DNA from 4 places in the Clostridium sp. HMP27 genome. Region 1 is predicted to be linked to each of the others. Evidence: riboswitches for the same ligand, from Rfam matches in the RefSeq annotation. Region 1 holds a riboswitch; each other region holds the start of a gene.
What was found. Region 1 has a riboswitch for S-adenosylmethionine ahead of DP68_RS07320 (methionine ABC transporter ATP-binding protein). Riboswitches for the same ligand answer to the same signal wherever they lie in the genome.

Region 2: linked by a shared signal. The riboswitch ahead of DP68_RS04555 (M20 family metallopeptidase) and the one ahead of DP68_RS07320 (methionine ABC transporter ATP-binding protein) in region 1 are both predicted to bind S-adenosylmethionine.
Region 3: linked by a shared signal. The riboswitch ahead of DP68_RS10990 (Na+/H+ antiporter NhaC family protein) and the one ahead of DP68_RS07320 (methionine ABC transporter ATP-binding protein) in region 1 are both predicted to bind S-adenosylmethionine.
Region 4: linked by a shared signal. The riboswitch ahead of metF (methylenetetrahydrofolate reductase [NAD(P)H]) and the one ahead of DP68_RS07320 (methionine ABC transporter ATP-binding protein) in region 1 are both predicted to bind S-adenosylmethionine.

The regions. Positions count from the first base shown of each region.
Region 1 is NZ_JMFY01000015.1:14,912-20,726, forward strand. It holds gene DP68_RS07310 (DUF2935 domain-containing protein) at 1-419, opposite strand, end outside; gene DP68_RS07315 (hypothetical protein) at 1,003-2,424, opposite strand; SAM riboswitch class I at 2,671-2,781, shown strand; gene DP68_RS07320 (methionine ABC transporter ATP-binding protein) at 2,855-3,811, shown strand; gene DP68_RS07325 (methionine ABC transporter permease) at 3,815-4,456, shown strand; gene DP68_RS07330 (MetQ/NlpA family ABC transporter substrate-binding protein) at 4,488-5,303, shown strand; gene infC (translation initiation factor IF-3) at 5,414-5,815, shown strand, end outside.
Region 2 is NZ_JMFY01000008.1:31,629-37,443, forward strand. It holds gene arcA (arginine deiminase) at 1-541, opposite strand, end outside; gene DP68_RS04555 (M20 family metallopeptidase) at 637-1,836, opposite strand; SAM riboswitch class I at 1,990-2,100, opposite strand; SAM riboswitch class I at 2,425-2,535, shown strand; gene DP68_RS04560 (methionine ABC transporter ATP-binding protein) at 2,643-3,722, shown strand; gene DP68_RS04565 (methionine ABC transporter permease) at 3,670-4,350, shown strand; gene DP68_RS04570 (MetQ/NlpA family ABC transporter substrate-binding protein) at 4,391-5,224, shown strand; gene DP68_RS04575 (polysaccharide deacetylase family protein) at 5,304-5,815, opposite strand, start outside.
Region 3 is NZ_JMFY01000019.1:18,612-24,426, forward strand. It holds gene DP68_RS10985 (FAD-dependent oxidoreductase) at 1-1,094, opposite strand, end outside; SAM riboswitch class I at 1,588-1,707, shown strand; gene DP68_RS10990 (Na+/H+ antiporter NhaC family protein) at 1,794-3,119, shown strand; gene DP68_RS10995 (EamA family transporter) at 3,236-4,132, shown strand; gene DP68_RS11000 (DUF6514 family protein) at 4,564-4,917, shown strand; gene acpS (holo-ACP synthase) at 5,111-5,479, shown strand; gene DP68_RS11010 (bifunctional ADP-dependent NAD(P)H-hydrate dehydratase/NAD(P)H-hydrate epimerase) at 5,483-5,815, shown strand, end outside.
Region 4 is NZ_JMFY01000001.1:209,749-215,563, forward strand. It holds gene DP68_RS00980 (aminotransferase class I/II-fold pyridoxal phosphate-dependent enzyme) at 1-870, shown strand, start outside; SAM riboswitch class I at 950-1,061, shown strand; gene metF (methylenetetrahydrofolate reductase [NAD(P)H]) at 1,190-2,092, shown strand; gene DP68_RS00990 (S-ribosylhomocysteine lyase) at 2,164-2,619, shown strand; gene DP68_RS00995 (vitamin B12 dependent-methionine synthase activation domain-containing protein) at 2,652-3,320, shown strand; gene DP68_RS01000 (homocysteine S-methyltransferase family protein) at 3,310-5,694, shown strand.

The DNA.
Region 1 (5,815 bases):
ATTTTAATAACGGTATTCATGACATCCATGATTTTTTGATTTAATGAAAATACTTTTTCGGTAAGTCCTTTAGTAGTCTCCATAGCATTGAATTTAGGGAGTGCAAGTTCTGCCTTTGTAAATTTTGTGTCAATTGGTAAGCCGGTATAAAATTCTGTAGTGTCTTCAGCTTTCAATGTATATTTTGTAACTATATCACCAGTTTCGTCCACAGCTGGAGATATAACTCCTCTTGATAACATTATTGTATGTCCAAGCAACTTTTCAAGATTGGATTTTAAAGTATTAATATTACCCATTAAGTAAGCGTCTTTAGGCATAAGGAAAGCACTTACAAAGATTAGATGTTCCTTCATTATTCGTAAGAAGAATAAGTTTAGTTCTAATGAATTTTTTACAAATTGCTCGTTAGAAAGCATGATTTTCTCCTTTATTTTATAACTTACATAATTAGTATATTTGAATAGGTTACTAAAGGTTCATCATATTATAGAAATAGTATGATATTTTAAGATAATGTTGAACCTACCGTATAGAATTTGCATCTAGGAAAGCGTTCATTTCGCTAACAGTGGCTAATATTTACAAATTCAAAATGCCTAAGCATCCTAAACTCGCTGTGGCTCAGACAGTAGGAGGCTCTATACGGTATTTTAAATTTATAAATAAAGTCACTCTGGAGCTTATTCAATGCTTTCTACTATGAATTCTGTATTGTAGAAAGCATTGAACAAGCAATTAGAAGCTTTTATCTGTCAACTTAAATCAGCGTAAAGAACTTTCTGCTGTTTGAGCGTAAGCGAGTTTAGAAAGTTTAGGAGATTTAAATTGACAGATATTGGAGCTCATTTGCGTAGTGAACGCGTTGCATAATTTATAGAAATCTATGATTTTATTATAAATTAGCATATCTCAGTAAGCTGAGATGTTTCATTAACAATGCAGAACCCATACGGAAGATTTAACATTAAAAACGTCGCAATATCCTGTTAGTTATACTGACTATCTTGAAACCCAGACTTCGCATCCTTCAAAGGGATTAGCAGTTCCAATATAGAGTTTACCATTCTTTGAAGGAAGTAGATTTCTCAAACCATAATTACGAGGATTTCCAAGGCCGTTTAAACTTATATATCTCCAGTCAGAGCCATCATTGGAAACCCATAAGTCCCCACCAAAGGTACCTTTTATAGTAGCTAAAGATTGTATAAGGGATTCTATTAGTGGTGCATAATTGTAGTCGAAGTCTAAGGAATCAATATTTAAGGCTGCCTGATTTTCTGTATTTGAGGCAGATAATCTTGATATAATGCTAGGAAATCTTGCTATTAAAGTTTTCAATAAAGTGGCAAATAATATTGAATCATCCCAGGTGCCTAAATACAGCCTATTGTTATGAACATCAAGCTGCCAGCAGTAAGCATTAGAAATATCCCAAAGACCAGCTGGAATATTGGGTCTTCTAATTCCTCTAGTAGTTGGATTTGTAGGAGAAATAGCTTCATTTCCTATAACTACCTTCCAAGCGTCATTAGATGAAACGCGTATAAGATCAAAGCCTTTTGGGGGAACAAACCTTTGGCTAGGGTCTATACTGAAAACTCCAAACCATATTCCTGTTCCAACGTATAAATCTCCTTTGAAAGCTTTCATGCTTAAAGGTAATTGATTTAAGGCTTCACCAGCACCTTTATCTACAACAAGTTTCCAATCATCCTCTATAGGGGATACTCTATTAGTTCTCCAAACTTCAAATCCTCCAGGAGGAGCCGTACCAATATAAAGATGATTATTAAAGCTTTCCATTGAAGCAATTTCTCCACGAGGATTATTTGCTCCTGTTCCTATTTGAACTCGTGTCCACCCATTTTCAGGTTCGTTTGTTTCATATAAAATAGTCTCTAAACTTCCGCCAAGTCCTTTCATTACGCCTAAATACATTCTTCCGTTATGCTCTACCATGGCTCTTGCTGTGTCGCCTTCTGTAAGACCATCACTTACGTCCTCCCAGTTTTCACCATCTTCGGACATTAACATTTTGACTGCAGACGAGAATGAATTAGCAGCAGCTAATAATACTTTTTTTCCTGATGCTGTAGTGAAGTTAATCATATATCTAAAATCGCCTATGCCATCTTGAGGATTAGACTTATAAACTTGTGTCCAATTTTCAGATCCATCTTTGTTATAGCGCCAAATTTCAGCTCCTGGGTTTATGGAAGGCCTTGGGATAAATACTTCGGGTATATATTGTTCAGGTAGATTAAAGACGAATCTTAAAACTGTATAAACTATATTTTTTCCTACCCCAACATATATATAATCGCCTAATTCCCCCATAGCCCAGGCATAATTATTCTGATGTCCTAAATTACGGTCTTCATAAAAACCATTAAAAGGTGTTATTTTTTCAAATCTATTCATAAACATCACTCCTTATATGAGTTATGCATGATTTACATGATTTGTAGAAATCTTTGATTTCGTTGCAAATCAGCACATCCCAATTCATTGAGATGTTTCCATATAAAATTAAGATAACATCCCAAGCTTGTACTATAATATATGATGGAGAATTGATAATGTCACATTTTACAGAATCATTAGAAAAAAAAGTTATTGACAACCTTTGACTATGGTAATATAATAAAAAACAATAAAAGCGAATAGGACTTATCAAGAGTGGTGGAGGGACTGGCCCGATGAAACCCGGCAACCAATATATATTATTGTGATATATATAAGGTGCTAAATCCTGCAGCGTAAGCTGAGAGATGAGGGTAGACGGGATCTTTTCAGACCTAAGGTTATCCTTAGGTCTTTATTTTTTTATTAGATAGTAGGGGGTGCAGCAATGATTGAAATAAATAATGTTAATAAGTTTTTTGGAGAAGATCAGGTTTTGCAAAATGTAAGTATTACTATAGAAAAGGGAGAAATATATGGAATTGTAGGACACAGTGGGGCAGGGAAATCAACACTTTTAAGATGTATAAATGGACTTGAAGGTTATGATTCAGGAAACGTAATAGTAAATAACAAAGAAGTAAAAGAGCTTAAAGAAAGAGAACTTAGAGAGTTTAGAAAAAACATAGGTATGATATTTCAAAATTTCAGTTTGTTAAATAGAAAAAATGTGTGGCAAAATATAGCTCTTCCTATGGAAACCTGGAAATATAGTAAGGAAGATATAAATAAAAGAGTAAGAGAACTTTTATCTCTTGTAGGATTAGAGGATAAGGCTCAAAGTATGCCAAAGGAGCTAAGTGGAGGACAGAAGCAAAGGGTGGCAATTGCAAGAGCATTAACTCTTAATCCGGAAGTTTTATTATGTGATGAAGCTACTTCAGCATTAGACCCTAAGACAACAAAGTCCATTTTAGAATTATTAAGAGAGATAAATAATAAATTAGGCATAACAATTGTAATAGTAACTCATCAAATGGAGGTTATAAAAGAAGCTTGCTCAAAAGTTGCATTAATGGAAGGTGGAAAATTAATTCAATCTGGAAAGGTAGAAGAAGTATTCCTAAATCCAAGTAAAGATTTAGAAAATCTTTTGGGAGAAGAAGAGATATTGCCAGAAGAGGGGATAAATATAAAGTTATTCTTCCCAAAGGAGATAAGTAAGAGTTCTGTAATAACAGCTATGGCTAGAGAACTTAACATAGACGTGTCCATTGTTTGGGGAAAACTTGAGAAGTTTAATGGAATAGTACTTGGAAGCCTTGTAATTAATACTACAGAAGATAAGAAGAATCAAGTTACTTCTTATCTAGATAAAAAAAATGTACATTGGGAGGTGCTATAAAGTATGGTAACTCAAATATTACTTCCAGCTTTAGGTGAAACTTTAATCATGGTTTTAATTTCTACAGCTTTAGCAGTATTAATAGGATTTATACCAGCAATTATAATGATAATAACAGCTAAAGATGGATTAAAGCCAAATGAAGCAGTTTATAAAATTTTAGATACAATAATAAACATTTTAAGATCATTTCCTTTTATAGTTTTGATGGTAATACTTATACCAGTGACAAGGTTTATAGTAGGAAAGTCCATTGGAACCCCTGCTGCAATTGTACCACTGACTATAGGTTCAGCACCTTTTGTAACAAGAATTATAGAAGCAGCTTTAAAAGAGGTGGATAAAGGAGTGGTTGAAGCTGCAAAATCCTTTGGGGCCAGTATTTCACAAATTATATTCAAAGTAATGCTGCCAGAAGCACTTCCTTCTATTGTATCGGGGATAACTCTTACAGTAATTAGTGTAGTAGGATTTTCGGCAATGGCAGGAGCTATTGGTGCAGGTGGGCTTGGATATGTGGCAATAAGATATGGATACCATATGTTTAGAAATGATGTTTTGATAGCTACAGTAATAGTTTTAGTAGTTTTAGTTCAAGTGCTTCAAAGCATAGGAACTTTAATATATAAAAAAGTAAACAAATAAAAATATTTTAATAAATAGGGGGCATTTTATAATGAAAAAGAGAATATTATCAGCAATACTTGCAAGTACAGTAGTTTTAGGGGCAATTGGCCTAACAGGATGTGGCAATAAGGAAGCAGCTCAGCCTGCAGAGAAAAAGAAGATAGTTGTTGGGGCAACTCCAGAACCACATGCACAAATATTAGAAAAGGTAAAACCTATACTAGAGAAAAAAGGTTATACTTTAGAAATCAAGGTGTTTGATGATTATGTTATTCCAAATACAGCAGTTGAACAAGGAGAATTAGATGCAAACTTCTTTCAACATATTCCTTACTTAGAGCAATTTAATAAAGAAAAAGGTACTCATTTAGCTTCTGTTGCGAAAGTTCACTTAGAACCAATGGGAGTATACTCTGATAAAATTAAAAATTTAAAAGATTTAAAAGATGGAGCAACAATAGCAGTACCAAATGATTCAACAAATGGATCAAGGGCTTTAAGATTACTTGAAAAAGAAGGAATTGCTAAGTTTAAAGAAGGAGAATTAATCACTAAATTAGATATTACTGAAAATCCTAAAAATATAAAAATAGAAGAGTTAGAAGCAGCTCAGCTTCCAAGAACTTTAAAAGATGTTGATGTAGCAGTAATAAATACAAACTATGCTCTGCCAGCAGGATTAAATCCAACTAAAGATGCTTTAGCAATTGAAGCAAAGGATTCACCATATGCTAACATTATTGCAGTAAAAGAAGATAATAAGGATAAAGAATATATTAAAGCTTTAGTTGAGGCTATTAACACACCAGAAATTAAAAAGTTTATAGAAGAAAATTATAAAGGGGCAATAATTCCATCATTTTAAAAATAAATTCGCCTTTAGAATATATTCTTTGTAATATGACAAATAATAAGGTATACTAGAGATATTGTATAAAATCAAATTTTGGAGGCGGTATTATTAGTAAGGATGTTATGCTAAACGAGCAGATTAGAGAAAAGGAAATTAGATTAATTGATGGAGAAGAAAGCAAAATTGTAAGCACAAGAGATGCTTTAATGATAGCTGAAGAGAGAGAACTAGATTTAGTTATGATTTCTCCTAATGCCAATCCACCTGTATGTAGAATAATGGACTACAGTAAATTCCTTTATGAGCAATCTAAAAAGGAAAAGGAAAACAGAAAAAATCAAAAGGTTGTTAATCTTAAAGAAGTAAGATTAAGTCCAACAATTGATGTGGGTGACATTCAAATTAAAGCCAATAATGCTAAAAAGTTTTTAACTAATGAAGATAAAGTTAAGGTTTCCATTAGGTTTAAAGGAAGACAAAATAATAATACTCAAGTAGGGTATAAAATTATGGAGTCATTTGTT
Region 2 (5,815 bases), on a different contig from region 1:
TGGTATTTGCCATCACATTTAAAGAAATCCCTCTTCCAATTGAGGCAAATGGATCCCTTTGAAAATAAAGATTTGGAATAGGATCCAAATAAAATGGGTAAGGATTTTTAACCATATCGCCTAGTGATTTAGGCTTAATATGCCTAAGTTCCTCTTTACGTACTCCAGATATACATTTTCTTATAAGTTCATGAGGGGAATATGGGTTAAATAATTCCATAATGGCTTCTTGCAAGCCCCATGTAACTACACCGCCTTCCTCCATAAACTCTGTCAAAAACTCTTGCCTGATTTGTGGATATTGTAAGATTTCTGCCATCAAATCTGTTAAGTATAGGACCTCCACACCTTCTTTTTTTAAAATATTGGCAAATTCAGTGTGCTCTTTGCGAGCTTGTTTTAAATAAGCAATTTCATCAAATAAAAGTCTTCTTAAATAATCTGGCACTATATTTTCAATTTCTTCCCCAGGGCAGTGAAGTAGTACACATTTTAGTTTTCCTATTTCGTTGTAAACAGAAATACTTGGGTTAGAATACATAGGCTTCATCCTTTCTATTATCTATTCTAACCATTAGTTTATCAATTCAATAAAATATTATGCTAATTTATATTTACATAGAAATGGATTAAAGATTAATTGGATTTAATTCTATTAAATTCAGATGTTATTTTTTGTAATTTATCTTTATTTGTAATCAAAGTGAGTCCAGTAATTGCTAGAGCTTTTGCACCGATAATTAATGCCTCATCGGCTTCCTTAGAAACAGATGCTTCACAAAATTCAGGGGTATGTCCTACTAAGGTATTACCACCAATTTTTATATGAGGATGTATAGTAGGAACAACCTGACTTATATTTCCTGCATCTGTTGACCCTAATCCCTCTTTTGCCTTGGTGCTTATTTCTAAACCAAGCAAGTTAGAACTTTCAATAAATAGTTCATCAAAACTTTTATTGATAAGAAAGTTGTCAACTTTATTTTGAAAGGCTATTATATTTAGTTTCGCACCAGTGGCAAGAGCAGCACCTTGCGCAATGTTTTTAATTTTAGAGGTAACTTCATCACAAATTTTTCTAGTAGCTGCACGAATAAAAAATCTTGCTTTTGCATAATCAGGCACTATATTTGGGGCATCACCACCATGAGTAATAATTCCATGTATGCGTACATCCGTAGGCACATGTTGCCTTAAGGCATTTATACCGTTAAAAAGCTGAATAACCGAATCTAGGGCATTAATACCCTTTTCAGGTGAACCTGAGGCATGGGCTGATTTGCCTATGTATTCGAAATCAAGTGGGTCCACAGCTAGAGAATTTCCAGTTACCCCTGTTGTATTTGCTGGATGAATTATCATACAAGCATCTATACCCTGAAGCAAATTATGATTAACAAAACTTGCTTTGGCACTTCCATTTGGTCCACCTTCTTCTGCAGGAGTACCTAGGACTACGACTTCTCCACCTATTTCATCTAAAAGGCATGAAAGGGAAATAGCGGCTGCCGTACTAATTGTTCCAATCATATTATGCCCACAGGCGTGTCCTAGTCCTGGCAAGGCATCATATTCTGCTAAAAATCCTATAGTAGGACCTCCAAGCTTTGTTGATTTTTTTCTTGCTATAAAGGAAGTATCATGACCTGCTACAGCTCTTTCTACAGAAAAACCTGAATCAGCCAAGGTATCTGCAAGAAGTCTAGATGCAAAAAACTCTTGATTACCTATCTCCGGATTATCATGAATTTGATGACTTATTTTTATATATTTATCTCTTTCATTGTCCAATTTATCAATAATGCTTTTTTGATAGTTATTTAATATTTTACTCATTGTAATAGTTCCCCCTTTTTATAAGCATATAAAGATACTAGTCTTTATAAACTTGCGATAATAAAATTAGATAAAATAAAAATCTTCTTCCTAGATGGAAGAAGATTTTAAAACATAAACTCTTATAAGAGCAATATTTAAATTTAACACCTTCCCTCATCTACCAGAACAAACTTCTGTTGGATTTAGCACCATACAGGCTAATGATACCTGCTGGTTGCTGAGACGTCATAGGGCCAATCCCTCGGTCTCTCTTGATAAGGATACTTATTAACTTTTAACTTTATCATGACAAAGATTAATTGAGTAAGATTATATATGCATAAGTAAGAATTGTCAACAAATTTATAATGTTTGTTGGATTGACGGTAATGTATGATTATTACATGATTAAATAAAAAATTTTGTGAATTATGTTTAATTTAATAATTTATTTTTCAATACTTTCCCCAAATATATTAAAGTATATTTATTATATGAATAGCAAAAAAAGTTTATTTTTCTATAAAAAATTTTATTGACATTTAAAAAAGATGAGAATATAATAAGTCTCAAGCAGAAAATGCTAACTTAAAAATCGAATATAGATCCTTATCTAGAGAAGCAGAGGGACTGGCCCGATGAAGCTTCAGCAACCAGCAATGCTTATTTGCAAAGCAAGGTGCTAAATCCTGCAGACATTAGTCTGAAAGATGAGGGAAGGTAATAGTTTAAAAGCGGTCCTTCCATGGGGCTTTTTTTATTGAAGTTATCCTCTTTCTCATCTGGGAAAGAGGATTTTTTATTTTATTTGGGGAGGGAAATGAATGATTTATTTAAAGGATGTTAAAAAAGTCTATGAAACTAAAGAGCATAAGATAGAGGCTGTGAAGGGAGTGAACTTACATGTAGAAGCTGGCAAGATAATGGGAATTATCGGATATAGTGGAGCAGGGAAAAGTACTTTAATTAGATGTATTAATTTACTTGAATCTCCTACTTGCGGCGAGGTAATTGTAAATGGGAAAAACCTCACAAAGTTATCACCGAAGGAGCTTAGAAAAACTAGGGAAAAGATAGGTATGATTTTTCAGCACTTTAATCTTATGAGGAGTAGAAATGTATTTGAAAATGTAGCCTATCCTCTTAAAGGAAAAGGTCTTACTAAAGAACAAATAAAGCAAAAGGTAGAAAGCCTTTTGGAATTAGTGGGATTAAGCGATAAAATAAAGGTTTATCCTGGAGAGCTAAGTGGAGGACAAAAGCAAAGAGTTGCCATTGCTAGAGCACTAGCAAATGACCCACAGGTGCTTTTATGTGATGAAGCTACTTCAGCATTAGATCCTCAGACAACTGGATCCATTCTAAAGCTTTTAAAACAAATAAATGAAGAATTACGACTTACAATAGTTATCATTACTCATCAAATGGAAGTTGTTAAAGAAATATGCCATAAGGTAGCAGTAATGGAGGGGGGAGAAGTTATTGAAGAAGGAGATGTTCTTCAGATATTTATAAATCCTAAGGCACAAATGACTAAGGATTTTGTATCTACAGTATTTCATTATGATAAGATTTATGAGGTTTTAGATAAGGAGTCCTTTATAGGAGAGCTTACTGAAGAGGAAGTGATTGCAAAGATATCATTTGTAGGTCAGAAATCAGGCCAGGCCTTTATTTCAAAGGTTTCTAGAAAGTTTAAGGTTGATGCAAGCATTTTATTTGGTAATATTGAAATAATTCAAGAAGTACCTATAGGAAATTTAATTGTCAAATTTAATGGTTCTAAAGAAGGAATAATTCAATCAATGAGTTATTTAAAACAAAATGATATTTATGTGGAGGTGATTAAAAATGCTGGAACTTCTGAATACCTTTATGCCGAATGTAGTAGAACTCTTTCCTGATATGATGAAGGCATTAGGCGAAACCATACTTATGGTAGTTATAGCAGGAAGTATTTCAACCGCTATAGGAATAATAATAGGAATAATTATTGTGGTAACAAGGCCGGGAAATATACTTGAGAATAACGGAATTTATAGTACTGTTGGGAAAATAATAAATATATTTCGTTCAATTCCTTTCGTAATACTTTTAGCAGCAGTTGTACCTTTTACAAGACTCATAGTTGGAACAACAATTGGATTAAAGGGCGCCATAGTTCCATTGGTACTTGGGTCTGTTCCATTTGTGGCAAGGCAAATTGAGTCAGCTCTTTTAGATATTGATAAGGGAGTAATAGAGGCAGCACAGGCCATGGGTTCAAGTCCTTTTGAGATAATCTACAGGATTTTATTAAAGGAAGGGCTCCCAGGTATCGTTTATGCTCTAACAATTACAACAGTTAGCTTAATAGGGTTTTCAGCTGTTGCAGGAACTGTAGGAGGGGGCGGACTTGGAGATTTTGCTATAAGATATGGCTATCAGTATTTTAAAACTGACATAATGGTAGCTACTATAATAATTCTTCTAATCCTAGTTAATGGGATACAAAGCTTTGGTGACTTTTTACTAAAGAAATTAAGCCATTAACAAAATAAAATATTTAACATAATTTAAGGGGGCTTTAATAATGAAAATAAAAAGATTAGCAGCGTTAGTATTAGGGGTAGTAATAACTGCTACAGCATTTGTCGGATGTGGACAGTCAAAAGGAACATCTGCTGATGCAAGTAAGAAACAAGTTATAAAACTAGGAGTTACAGGGGATGACCATAAAGTTTGGGATAATGTGAAAGATAGATTAGCAAAGGAGAATATTGAGTTAAAGATTGTAAGCTTTAGCGATTATGTAAGGCCGAACATGGCATTAAATGATGGAGAAATAGATGCAAATGCATTTCAAACTGTGGCATATTTTGAACAATTTAAAAAAGACCGCAACCTAGACCTTGTATCTATCGCAAATACTGTTTTAGCACCTATGGCAATATATTCAAGTAATTTAAAGGATTTAAAAGAGCTAAAAGATGGAGATAAAATTGCTATACCTAATGATGCAACCAATGGCGGAAGGGCACTTTTACTTCTTCAAGAAGCAGGTTTAATTAAATTGAAGGAAGGCTCAGGCATAACACCAACTGTTAAAGATATAGTAGAAAACCCTAAAAATTTTGAAGTAATACCACTTGTAGCAACACAAATTCCAAGATCAATAAAAGACGTAGCAGTTGCGGCTATTAATAACGGTGTTGCGGTGGAAGCAGGGTATTCTCCGCTAGAAGATTCCATATACATTGAGGATACTAAGAAGGATAGTGTTAAAAACTACTTTAATATTATAGCTGCAAGAGCTAAGGATAAAGACAATGCAGCGCTTAAAAGATTAGTAGAAATTTACCAAACTGATGAAACTAAAAAGCTTATAAAAGAAACAACTAAGGGATCATCTATTCCTGCATTTTAAGCTTTAGCTAAAAAAGATTATGGAAATTATTTGTTCAATAATATCCATAATCTTTTTTATACATTAATAATATCTTATGTCACTGATTTGATAGTCTTCCTGCAAGTACATTTATCCCATCAACAGAAGTCATGCCAATTCTATGTAAGGTATATATTCCGTCGCCTCTTCTTGCAATTCTTCCTCCTGTTGTAAATCCCATAATATATCCAGCACTTTTTGCTGCTTTTATTGTATTTTCATTATATTTACCAAAAGGATATGCAATAAAATTTACTTTTTTATTTAAGATTTTTTCTAGTGTATCTTTTGATTGTTTTAAAGCTGTTAATTGTTTTTCATAAGAAAGACTACTTAATTCTTCATGCTTAAAGGTATGACTTTCTATATCTATTCCATTATATTGTAATTCCTTAAGTTGTTTTGAATTCATACTTCTATTGTCCTTATCTATATTATCTACAATAACAAATATTGTAGCTTTAAGTCCAAGTTCTTTAAGTACTGGATATGCATATTTATAATTATCTAAATACCCGTCATCAAAAGTTATAACCACAGATTTCTTAGGGACAGGTTTATTTTGCATAA
Region 3 (5,815 bases), on a different contig from region 1:
CATCCAACTAGTTTATTATCTTTAAAGAAAAGCTTTTTATATATCTGATTATCTTCATTATTATAAGATAAAACATCACATTCATCATCAAAATATCCGGAGGAAAAAAGATTTGTATCCATTGAGGAGAAAATTGTAGATGAAACAAAATCTTTAAATATTAACTCATCTCCAGAGGCATTTATACCGGCAACTTTGCCCATTTGAACAGCAGCAGGCCAAATGCCATAGTTTCTACCGTTTAATTCTGCTACATCTCCGCAAGCATATATATCAGGTATGTTAGTTTCCATTTTTTCATTTACTACTACAGATTTATCGGTCTTTATTCCACACTTTTCAGCCAATTCTTTGTTTGCTCTTATTCCAACAGAAAATAATACCATGTCTGTATCAAGGATAGTGCCACTTTTTAGTTTTATATTAGTTACATTATCATTTCCGAGTATTTCAACTAGGGAGTCACCAAGAATTACATTAATGCCGCAATTACTAATTTGATTCTTAAAAATTTCAGCACCTTCTTCATCTAATTGTCTAGGTAAAAGTCTTTGGAAAAATTCCACTACAGTTACATCAAGTCCTAAATTTTGTAATTCCCATGCAGCCTCAAGCCCCAATAGACCGCCACCCATAACTACAGCTTTTTTACAATCTTTTGCATAACTTATTATTTTATCTGCATCATTTATTGTTCTTAAGGAAAATACTCCATTTTTGTCAGTACCAGCAGTTGGTGGGATGAAGTTACGTGCACCATTTGCAAGTATAAGTTTATCGTAATTTAAACAAGAGCCATCAGATAAAACTATCTTATTTTCTTTGGTCAGAATACTCTCTACTTTAGTATTTAGTTTTAAGTTTATACTATTCTCTTCAAACCAATTTTTATTTTTTAAATATAATTTTTTATCAGGAATCTCATTAGCAAGATATTCAGAAAGAGAAGGTCTATAATAGCTATAATAACTTTCCTCTGAAATCATTGTTATGTAGGCTTTTGAATTTTTCTGCCTTATAGCATCTGCAGCATAAAATCCAGCAGCGCCATTTCCAATAATAATAAAAGTTGTACCATTAGCTTTATTGTTCATATGCTCAGCTCCCCATAGTTTAATTTTAACCCTAAGATTATTATACACTAATAATTATCAGATAATGATTAAGAAAGTAAACTTGAAAGAATTTTGTGATAAAAGTTTAATTGATGGTTAATACTGAATAGTTACTAGTCATTATTGAAATTTCACTAAGGTGAAATTTCTTCCTTTAGCAGGGCTACTTACATTTTTAATGTTAAATATTATAGTATGGGATTTGCATTGTAGAAAGCATTGAACAAGCATTAAAAGCTCTTTATTTCTGATGTCAAAACACCGTTAAGAGTCTTCTACTGTCTGAACGATAGTGAGTTTAGAAGGCTTAGGTGGTTTAACATCAGAAATATTAGAGCTTTTTTACGAAGTGAAGCTTTCCTAAATAAAAATTCCATACTATATATCAACATTATCTTAAAATGTGGTAATTTTTAAAGGATTGACAATAGATTAGTTTGATGATAAACTATCCTTAAAATTTAATAGGAACTTCTTATCAAGAGTGGCGGAGGGACTGGCCCCATGAAGCCCGGCAACCCAGATACATTTGTTTTAATACGTTTGTTTTGAAGGTGCTAAATCCAGCAGGTGAATACCTGACAGATAAGGGGAGAAGTGTAACTTCTTGTGTCTGTCGGCAAGGGGTTTTTTTATTTTGTAAATTAATTTTAAATAGTCATTATGGGAGGATATTAAATGAATAATTCAGTTGAAAGAAAAGGTAAGGCGACAGCATTACTACCACTAATAGTTTTTGTAGCGATATATTTATCAATAGCATTAGTTACTAATGATTTTTATGCTATGCCTGTTACTGTTCCGTTTTTGATTGCTGCAGTGGTAGCGTTACTTATGAATAAAAAAGAAAGTATAAATGACAAAGTTGAAATATTTTGCAAGGGAGCAGGGGATTTAAATATTGTACTTATGTGCTTAATATTTATCTTAGCAGGAGCCTTTGCACAAGTTGCAAAAGATATGGGAGCAGTAGAATCTACTGTTAACTTAGGACTTAAAGTGCTTCCAAGTAATATTTTAATTTCAGGGATATTTATAATTGGATGCTTTATATCCACTTCTATAGGAACTTCTGTAGGAACAATAGTTGCACTATCTCCGATGGCTGTAGGAGTAGCTGATAAGACTGGAATATCAGTGGCTTTAGTGCTAGGATCAGTAATTGGTGGAGCAATGTTTGGCGATAATTTATCAATGATTTCTGATACAACAATTGCAGCTACTAGAACTCAAGGGTGCGAAATGAGGGACAAGTTTAAAACTAACTTCTTTATAGTACTCCCAGCGGCAATTATTACAGCAGTGATATTTGCAGTAATTACATCAGGTAATAATGCTACTTTATCTGGAAACTATCAGTATAGTATTGTAAAGGTACTTCCTTATTTATCTGTACTTATAGCAGCACTTTTAGGTGTAAATGTAATTTTAGTTTTAGTGGGTGGAGTGGCGCTTTCAGGTATAGTAGGAATTGCTACTGGATCTATGGGAGTTATAGCTTTTCTTCAGTCTATAGCAAAGGGAATAGCAGGTATGTCAGAACTAGTGATAGTATCACTTGTAATTGGAGGAACTGTAGAACTTATTAAACACAATGGAGGTATAGATTTCTTACTTCATTTTATAACAAGCAAGGTAAAATCGAGAAAGGGTGCCGAGCTTGCTATAGGACTTTTAGTTACTTTAGTAGATGCATGTACTGCTAACAATACTATAGCTATAGTAACTACAGGACCTTTAGCAAAAAGTATATCTTCAAAATATAATATAGAGCCACAAAAAACAGCTAGTCTACTAGATACTTTTTCATGCTTTGCTCAAGGAGTTATACCATATGGAGCACAGTTATTAGTTGCATCAGGTATTGCAGGCATTTCACCATTTTTAATAATGAAGTATTTGTACTATCCATATTTAATTGGGATATCTGCAGTTATTGCAATAGCATTAGGATTCCCTAAGATAAAGAATATGGAGGCAGGGGCTCTAAAAAAAGTAATTTAATTGATAATTAGAACTAAGTTATTACTTTGAGTGCAAAATTATATTGAATTTTGCACTCTTTTAATTTCTAATATAATATAGAATATGGGAAAATAACATAGTGGGGTGGATGGAAAATGATAAAACTTCAATCAAGAACAAAAGGATTACTGCTTGTTATCATAGGAGCTATGCTGTGGGGAATATCAGGTACTGCTGCTCAATATTTGTTTCAACAAAAGGGGTTTAGCCCTGAGTGGCTTGTTGTAATTCGTTTATTAGTATCAGGAATAATTTTGTTAACATACGCAATCATAAGAGAAAAACAAGACATATGGAAGATTTGGAAATCTAAACATAACTGTTACAGTCTTATAATTTTTAGTGTTATTGGAATGTTAGGTGTACAATATACATACTTTGCTGCCATTAAACATGGCAATGCAGCAACAGCAACTATACTACAATACCTATCACCGGTGATAATTACTTGCTATTTAGCTATTAGGACTAAAAAAGTTCCAAGTATAAGGCAAAGCTTAGCTATTATCTTTGCCATGTTAGGAACATTCCTTATAATTACAAAAGGAAATATCTACACCATATCTATTTCTAAATTAGCATTATTGTGGGGAATTGGTTCAGCTTTTACATCAGCTTTTTACACGTTATATCCCCATGAATTACTTGGTAAATGGAGATCTACACTTATAGTTGGATGGAGTATGCTTATTGGTGGAGTAGCTTTTAGTTTTATCCATCAGCCCTGGAACTTTGTGGGACAATGGTCCATTAATTCTATGGTTGCTGTTATGTTTGTAGTATTATTTGGCACCCTTGTTGCTTTTTATTGCTACTTGGAAAGTTTAAAATATATACAGCCAACAGAAGCAAGCGTATTATCCTCTATGGAACCTTTATCCGCTGCGGTTTTATCCGTACTGTGGCTAAGAGTTCCACTTGGCGTTGTAGAATGGTTAGGAATAGTGTCTGTTATAAGTGCTATTATAATTTTATCTAATGTAAAAAAATAGGCGTCTGATATATGTTATACTTAAACTTATTAAAAGTAATATATTGCTAACAAGTGTAAGAGTTGTACTATTCTTTATAGCTGCTGCTATTATTTTATTAGAGTAAATCAATGTAATAATTACATAATTAATAACAAACAGGGGTTTAATGTAAGTTTTAAATCTATTATAATACTCAAATGTAAAATATTACATAAAAAATTTAAAGTAGAAATTAACTTAATTTACACTATAATTCGACATGAAAAAATCCAGAAAAATACAGTTATTCCCATTGCATGGATAAGTATTCACTATTAGGAAGTGTTTTTTACCTTCTTTGTCATATTAGGAAAATAACTTGTCCAAACCATGGTTCATAAAATGACAGGTTTCTTTCATCTTAAATGTTATTATATTAATATAACTTAGCGAGTGGAGGGAAATGAATTATGATAATAGTTGAAAATTTATCAAAAATTCATCAAGGAGAAGATATGGAAAAGACTTATTTTTATAGATTGATAAAGGATAAATTTAATCTTAATTATGGAGATGAACTAATAGAAGTACAATCCTATGGAATAGAAATAGAAAGACAGGATAAGGTAGAGGGAAATATAGTAAATATAGAAAGAGATTATATAAAGAATATAAGTCCTCAAAGACATAAAGTACATAGCCTTTTGAAAGTGCTGCACGACAACACTGTGTCACCGATACATCTTATAGATATAGCAGGGGATTATGTAGACGAGTATATTAGTGATTTTGATAACGTATTAAGAGAAATAGCAACTAACTAATAATAAAAAACTAGAGGCCAACAGCCAGGAAGCAGAAATAAAAAAATGGTTGTGGACAGATAACATAAATATAAAATTTAAATTTGATTATTTTATTATAGGATTTATTATGGGGATTAATTAATATAGAATTAATGATAAAATAGAGATATATATCTCTATTTTATTTTTATATAAAAAGGCGGTGACAAATATGATAGGGGGAACGGGCATAGACATAATTGAAATATATAGAATAAAGAATGCCGTAATGAAAAATAATAATTTTATATATAAGATATTTACACAAAGAGAAATTGATTACTTTAGATCAAGGAATTTACTGTCAGAGGTGGTTGCAGGTAATTTTGCTGCAAAGGAAGCCATAGCAAAAGCGTTAGGAACTGGATTTAGAAAATTTTCCTTAAAGGATATAGAGATTCTTCGTGATGAACTTGGAGCACCTGTAGCATTTTTACATGGAGGTGCAAAAGAACTTGTAAAAGAGCCATATAAGCTCCATGTATCAATATCTCATAGTAGAGAAAATGCTATAGCCTATGCAGTTTTGGAGGTGTATTAATATATGAGAATAGGTACTGCAGAAGTTATGAGGAAAATTGATAAATACTCCATAGAAGTTTTAAAAATACCTAGCATAGTGCTTATGGAAAATGCTGCACTTAAAGTTGTAAAAAATATTGATATTGAGAATGTGCAGAATTGCTCGATTATATGTGGCAAGGGAAACAATGGTGGAGATGGGCTAGCAGTAGCCAGACATCTTCATGTAATAGGAAAAGATGTAGGTGTATTTTTGTTAGGAGGAGAGCGGGGAATTTCAGGAGACTCTCAAATTAATTATAATATACTTTTAAACATGGGAGTTAAAATAATATCTATAAATAATATGGAAGAT
Region 4 (5,815 bases), on a different contig from region 1:
GGAGGAAGTGAGGGCATTGATATAGCGCTTAGGGCATTGGTTGCAGAAGGTGATGAAGTTATTATACCGGAACCAAGTTTCGTTGCATATAAAGGATGCACTGTTTTCACTGGTGCTAAACCAGTGGTTATTAATCTTAGAGCTGAAGATGAATTTAAATTAACTCCAGAGTTGCTTGCTCAGGCGATAACTCCAAAGACTAAAGTAGTTATTGTGCCTTTTCCAAATAACCCAACTGGAGCCATTATGACAAGGGAAGAATTATCAGCAATTGTAGATGTTCTTAAAGATAAGGACATAATTGTATTATCAGATGAGATATATTCTGAATTAACTTATGAAGGAGAGCATGTTTCTATTGCAAGCTTTCCGGAAATGTACGAAAAAACTATAGTTATCAATGGTTTTTCAAAATCTTACGCTATGACAGGGTGGAGAATGGGCTATGTTTGTGGACATCGTATATTAATAGATGCTATGAAAAAGATTCATCAATATGCAATTATGTGTTCTAATACAACGGGTCAATATGCTGCTATTGAAGCTTTGAAAAATAGTGATAGAGATGTTCAAGAAATGGTCAGAGAATACAATAGAAGAAGAAGAGTAATGGTAAATGGATTTAGAAAGATGGGGCTTGATTGTTTCGAACCTAAGGGGGCATTTTATTTATTCCCATGTATAAAATCAACTGGGTTAACATCAGATGAGTTTTGTGAAAGACTTCTAATGAAGGAAAAAGTGTTAGCGGTTCCAGGACACGCGTTTGGAGAGTGTGGAGAAGGGTTCGTAAGAACCTGTTATGCTTCTTCAATGGATAACATTATGGAAGCACTTAAAAGAATAGAAAGATTTGTTAGAGATTGTTAATATAAAAACTTTGAGGGAAATAAACAAAAGGTTGACATTAATAAAATACACATATATAATCATAAGAAAAACAGAATATTTCTTATCAAGAGAGGTGGAGGGACTGGCCCTGTGAAGCCCGGCAACCGGTATGTATTTTTATAATTCATACAATGGTGCCAATTCCTGCAGCGAAAGCTGGAAGATAAGGATGGCAATAGGCATAAAGACCTAAAGGATATCCTTTAGGTCTTATTTTTTTATTAAGTATACAAAACTTTCAGTGAAAAGCAAAGATTTTAATCTAATAATAAAAAATCATTTATTAGGGGGCTCGAAAATGTATATAAAAGACATATTCTCACGCAAGAAACCGATAATATCCTTTGAGATTTTTCCACCTAAAAAAGAATCTTCAATCGATACTATATATAATACAATTGATGAATTAGCACCTTTGAAACCAGATTATATCAGTGTAACCTATGGGGCAGGTGGAAACAGTGAAACTAGGAATAAGACTGTAGAGATAGCTTCTATTATAAAAAATAAATATAATATTGAAGCACTAGCGCACCTAACGTGCATGACATCTACTAGAGACGAAGTCAATGGAATTTTGAATGATTTAAAAGAAAACAATATTAAAAATGTACTAGCACTTAGAGGAGATTTGCCTCAAGACACAAACTTTAAATTCCCAGAACCTCTTCATTTTAAATATGCAGAAGATTTAATAAAAGATATAAAGAATCATGGGGATTTTTGTATAGCGGCAGCGTGCTATCCGGAGACCCATATTGAAAGCAATAGCGCAGACGAGGATTTTAAAAATCTTAAAAGCAAAGTAAACTCAGGAGTGGATTTTATGATAACTCAATTATTTCTTAATAATAAGTTTTTTTATGACTTTAAGCAAAGGGCAGAGGATAAGAAAATAAACATTCCTATTGAAGTAGGTATTATGCCTGTGATAAATAGTAAACAAATAGTTAGAATAGCAAGTTTATGTGGCGCACATATTCCAGAGAAATTTACGAAAATAATAAATAAATATATAGATAACCCGCAGGCATTAAGAGATGCTGGGATTGCCTATGCTACAGAGCAAATAATTGATTTGTTGTCTTCAGGAGTAGATGGCATTCACATATATACAATGAATAATCCAGAGGTAGCTAAAAAGATAGTATCTAACATAGATTCTATTGTAAGTGCATTAAATAGTGAGAATAGGCTTTAATGATTTTAAAAACCATTATTTAATATAAGTATAGGTTATATTAATATATAAATTATAGGGAGGAATTTTATATGGAAAAGGTAGAAAGCTTTCAATTAGATCACAGGAAGGTTAGTGCACCATATGTAAGAAAAGCAGGAGTTCTTAATGGGAAAAATGGTGATAAAGTAACAAAGTTTGATTTAAGGTTTTTGCAACCAAATCAGGAGGCAATGCCAACGGCATCATTACATGCTTTAGAACATCTTCTTGCAGGATATTTAAGGGAGCACTTGGAAAATGTAATTGATTTATCGCCAATGGGATGCAGAACTGGGTTTTACCTTATACTGTGGGGAGATGTAGAATCAACAACAGTAAAAAATGCTCTTGAAACATCTTTAAAACAAGTACTACAATCAGATGAAGTACCAGCAGCTAATGATCTTCAATGTGGCAACTATAAGGATTTATCTTTATTCGGAGCAAAAGAGTATGCGAGATATGTTTTGGATAAGGGATTTAGTACTACATTTTATAAAGACTAAATTATATATAGGTAACTTTGAGGGGGATAAGGATGCATATAGATAAAAAAGAAGTCCTAAGATATCTTGGATATAAAAATGGAGTTATTGATACGAATATAAATTTGTTAATAGACGAATGCATAAATGAAGTAAAAGAAATTTCAAATTGTAAATACACATATAAAATATTTGATATTGAGAAAAGTAGGGAACAAGTAAGATTATTAGAAAGCAATTTGGTGTTCAAAGGAAAAGATATATTGGAACATCTTAAGGAGTCATCTATGTGCGCTGTTATGGCAGCAACCCTTGGAAGCAATATGGATACTAAAATAAGGTATTATGAAAAAGTAAGCATGACTAGAGCACTAATATTAGATGCATGTGCATCTGTATGCGTAGAATGGATTTGTGATGAGGCTCAAAAGGAGATACAAAAGGAAGCTCGAAGTAAAACACTAGACATTACCTATAGATATAGCCCTGGATATGGAGATTTTTTAATAGATATTCAACCCCAAATAATAAGTGCTTTAGATACACAAAAAAACATAGGGCTTACAGTAACTGAAAATTATATTTTAATACCAAGAAAATCAGTAAGTGCAGTAATAGGATTTCAGGATAAGAACATCAAAGCTCAGCATTCTGAATGTAAGAAATGCAATAATTTTATAGAATGTCAATATAGAAAAAGGGGTAATGACTGTGGAGATTAAGGATATTTTAGCAAAGCAATTTATATTTTTCGATGGAGCTATGGGAACAATGCTCCAAAGTAGAGGACTTATAGCTGGAGAAATTCCGGAGATGTATAATATTATACACCCTGAAATAATTAAAGAAGTTCATGAAAAATATATAGAAGCAGGTTCGGATATAATTACTACTAATACATTTGGAGCTAATGAGTTAAAGCTTAAGGATACAGGTTACTCTGTAGAAGAAATAATAACAAAAGCAGTAGAGATTGCTAAAGAAGCTAGAAAAACTAATGATGGAAAATATATAGCATTAGATATTGGACCTATTGGTCAGATGCTTGAACCTATAGGAGTATTAAAATTTCAAAGCGCTTATGAAATTTTTAAAAGACAGATAGAGGCCGGAGTTAAAGCAGGATGTGATCTGATTTTAATAGAAACAATTTCTGATCTTTACGAAGCTAAAGCAGCAGTATTAGCAGCAAAAGAAAATAGCAGATTACCGGTGTTTTGTACTATGACTTTTGGAGAAGATGGGAGAACTTTTACAGGAACAGATCCTCTTACTATGGTAACTCTTTTAGAAGGCCTAGGAGTAGATGCTCTAGGAGTAAATTGCTCTCTTGGACCTAAGGAACTAATGCCTATAGTAGAAAATATATTAGAGTATTCATCAACTCCTGTTATAGTTCAAGCCAATGCAGGCCTTCCTAGAGTAGAAGATGATAAAACTATATATGATATTACTCCGGAATATTTCGGAATATATGTGAAGCTAATGGCTCAAAAAGGAGTATGTATTTTAGGTGGTTGCTGTGGTACAACTGATAAATATATAAGAGTGGTTGTTGATAGTATAAAGGATCTAAAACCATTTAAATTAAATAATAAAAGACTCACAGCAATATGTTCATCTAGCAAAAGTGTAATATTAGGTGAAGAAGTAAAGATTATAGGAGAGAGAATCAATCCAACGGGAAAGAAGAAGTTCAAGGATGCATTGAAAGCCAATAATATAGATTACATATTAACTGAAGCTATAAATCAAGTAGAGTCAGGAGCAGATGTATTAGATGTAAATGTAGGGCTGCCAGAAATAGATGAAAAGGAAATGATGGTAAGGACCATTAAGGAAATACAATCAATATTAAATGTTCCACTTCAAATAGATAGTTCGGATGCAAAAGTTATAGAAGCTGCTGCAAGAATTTACAATGGTAAACCTATCATAAATTCAGTTAACGGCAAAGAGCAAGTTATGAGGAAAATTTTCCCTATTGCTAAGAAATATGGTGCTTGCATAGTAGGACTTACTCTTGATGAAAGTGGCATACCAGCTAAGGCGGAGGAAAGGGTTAAGATTGCAGAAAAAATTATAAATACTGCTAAAGAATACGGCATAAATAAAGAAGATATTTTAATAGATTGCTTAGTTCTCACAGCTTCAGCTCAGCAAAAAGAGGTTATAGAGACAGTAAAGGCTGTAAGAATGGTAAAGAAACAGCTTGGAGTAAGTACGGTACTTGGAGTAAGTAATGTATCTTTTGGACTTCCTAAAAGGGAAATTTTAAATCAAACTTTTCTTTCAATGACGCTAGCTGCAGGATTAGATGCTCCAATATTAAATCCAGGAAATAAGGAAGTAATGGATGTTATAAAAGCCTTTAAGGTATTAGCTAATATAGATAAGGAAGCAAAGGAATATGTAAATACATATTCAGATATTGATGTAAAGGAACTTCCTAAGGCAAATAATAATAGAGATTTAAAAGAAATAATAATAAAAGGCTTAAAAGAAGATGCATCACAAATTACAAGGGAGCTATTAGTGGTTAAGGATGGTTTAACTATAGTTGATGAATACTTAATTCCAGCATTAGATGTAGTGGGTAGAAAGTATGAAAGAGGAGAAATATTTCTTCCACAGCTTATTCAATCTGCTGAAACTGTGAAAAGTGCATTTATTGTTATAAAAGAAAATATGAACTTAGAAGAAGAAAAGCAGGTTTCTAAAGGAAAGATAATTTTAGCCACAGTAAAGGGAGATATTCATGATATTGGCAAGAACATTGTAAAGATTATTCTTGAAAACTATGGATTTGACATTATAGATTTAGGGAAAGATGTACCTATAGCTAATATAGTGGAAACGGCAAAAAAGGAAAATATAAAGTTAGTTGGATTAAGTGCTCTTATGACAACTACTGTTAAGAGCATGGAAGACACAATAAAGAGCCTTAGAGAAAATAAGGTGAAATGTAAAGTTTTTGTTGGAGGGGCAGTATTAAATCAAGAATATGCAGATATGATAAAGGCAGATTACTATGCAAAGGATGCACAAGAAGCAGTGAAAATTGCTCAAAATTTATTTAAAGATATAAATGAGTAGATATATAGAAAAAACAGTCTTTAAGAAAGGACTGTTTTTCTTTTGCTTAAAAAATCAAATATTGATTATAGTGAATAATACAGGTTTAAATTACTAAAAATAAAACAATGTCATTATATAG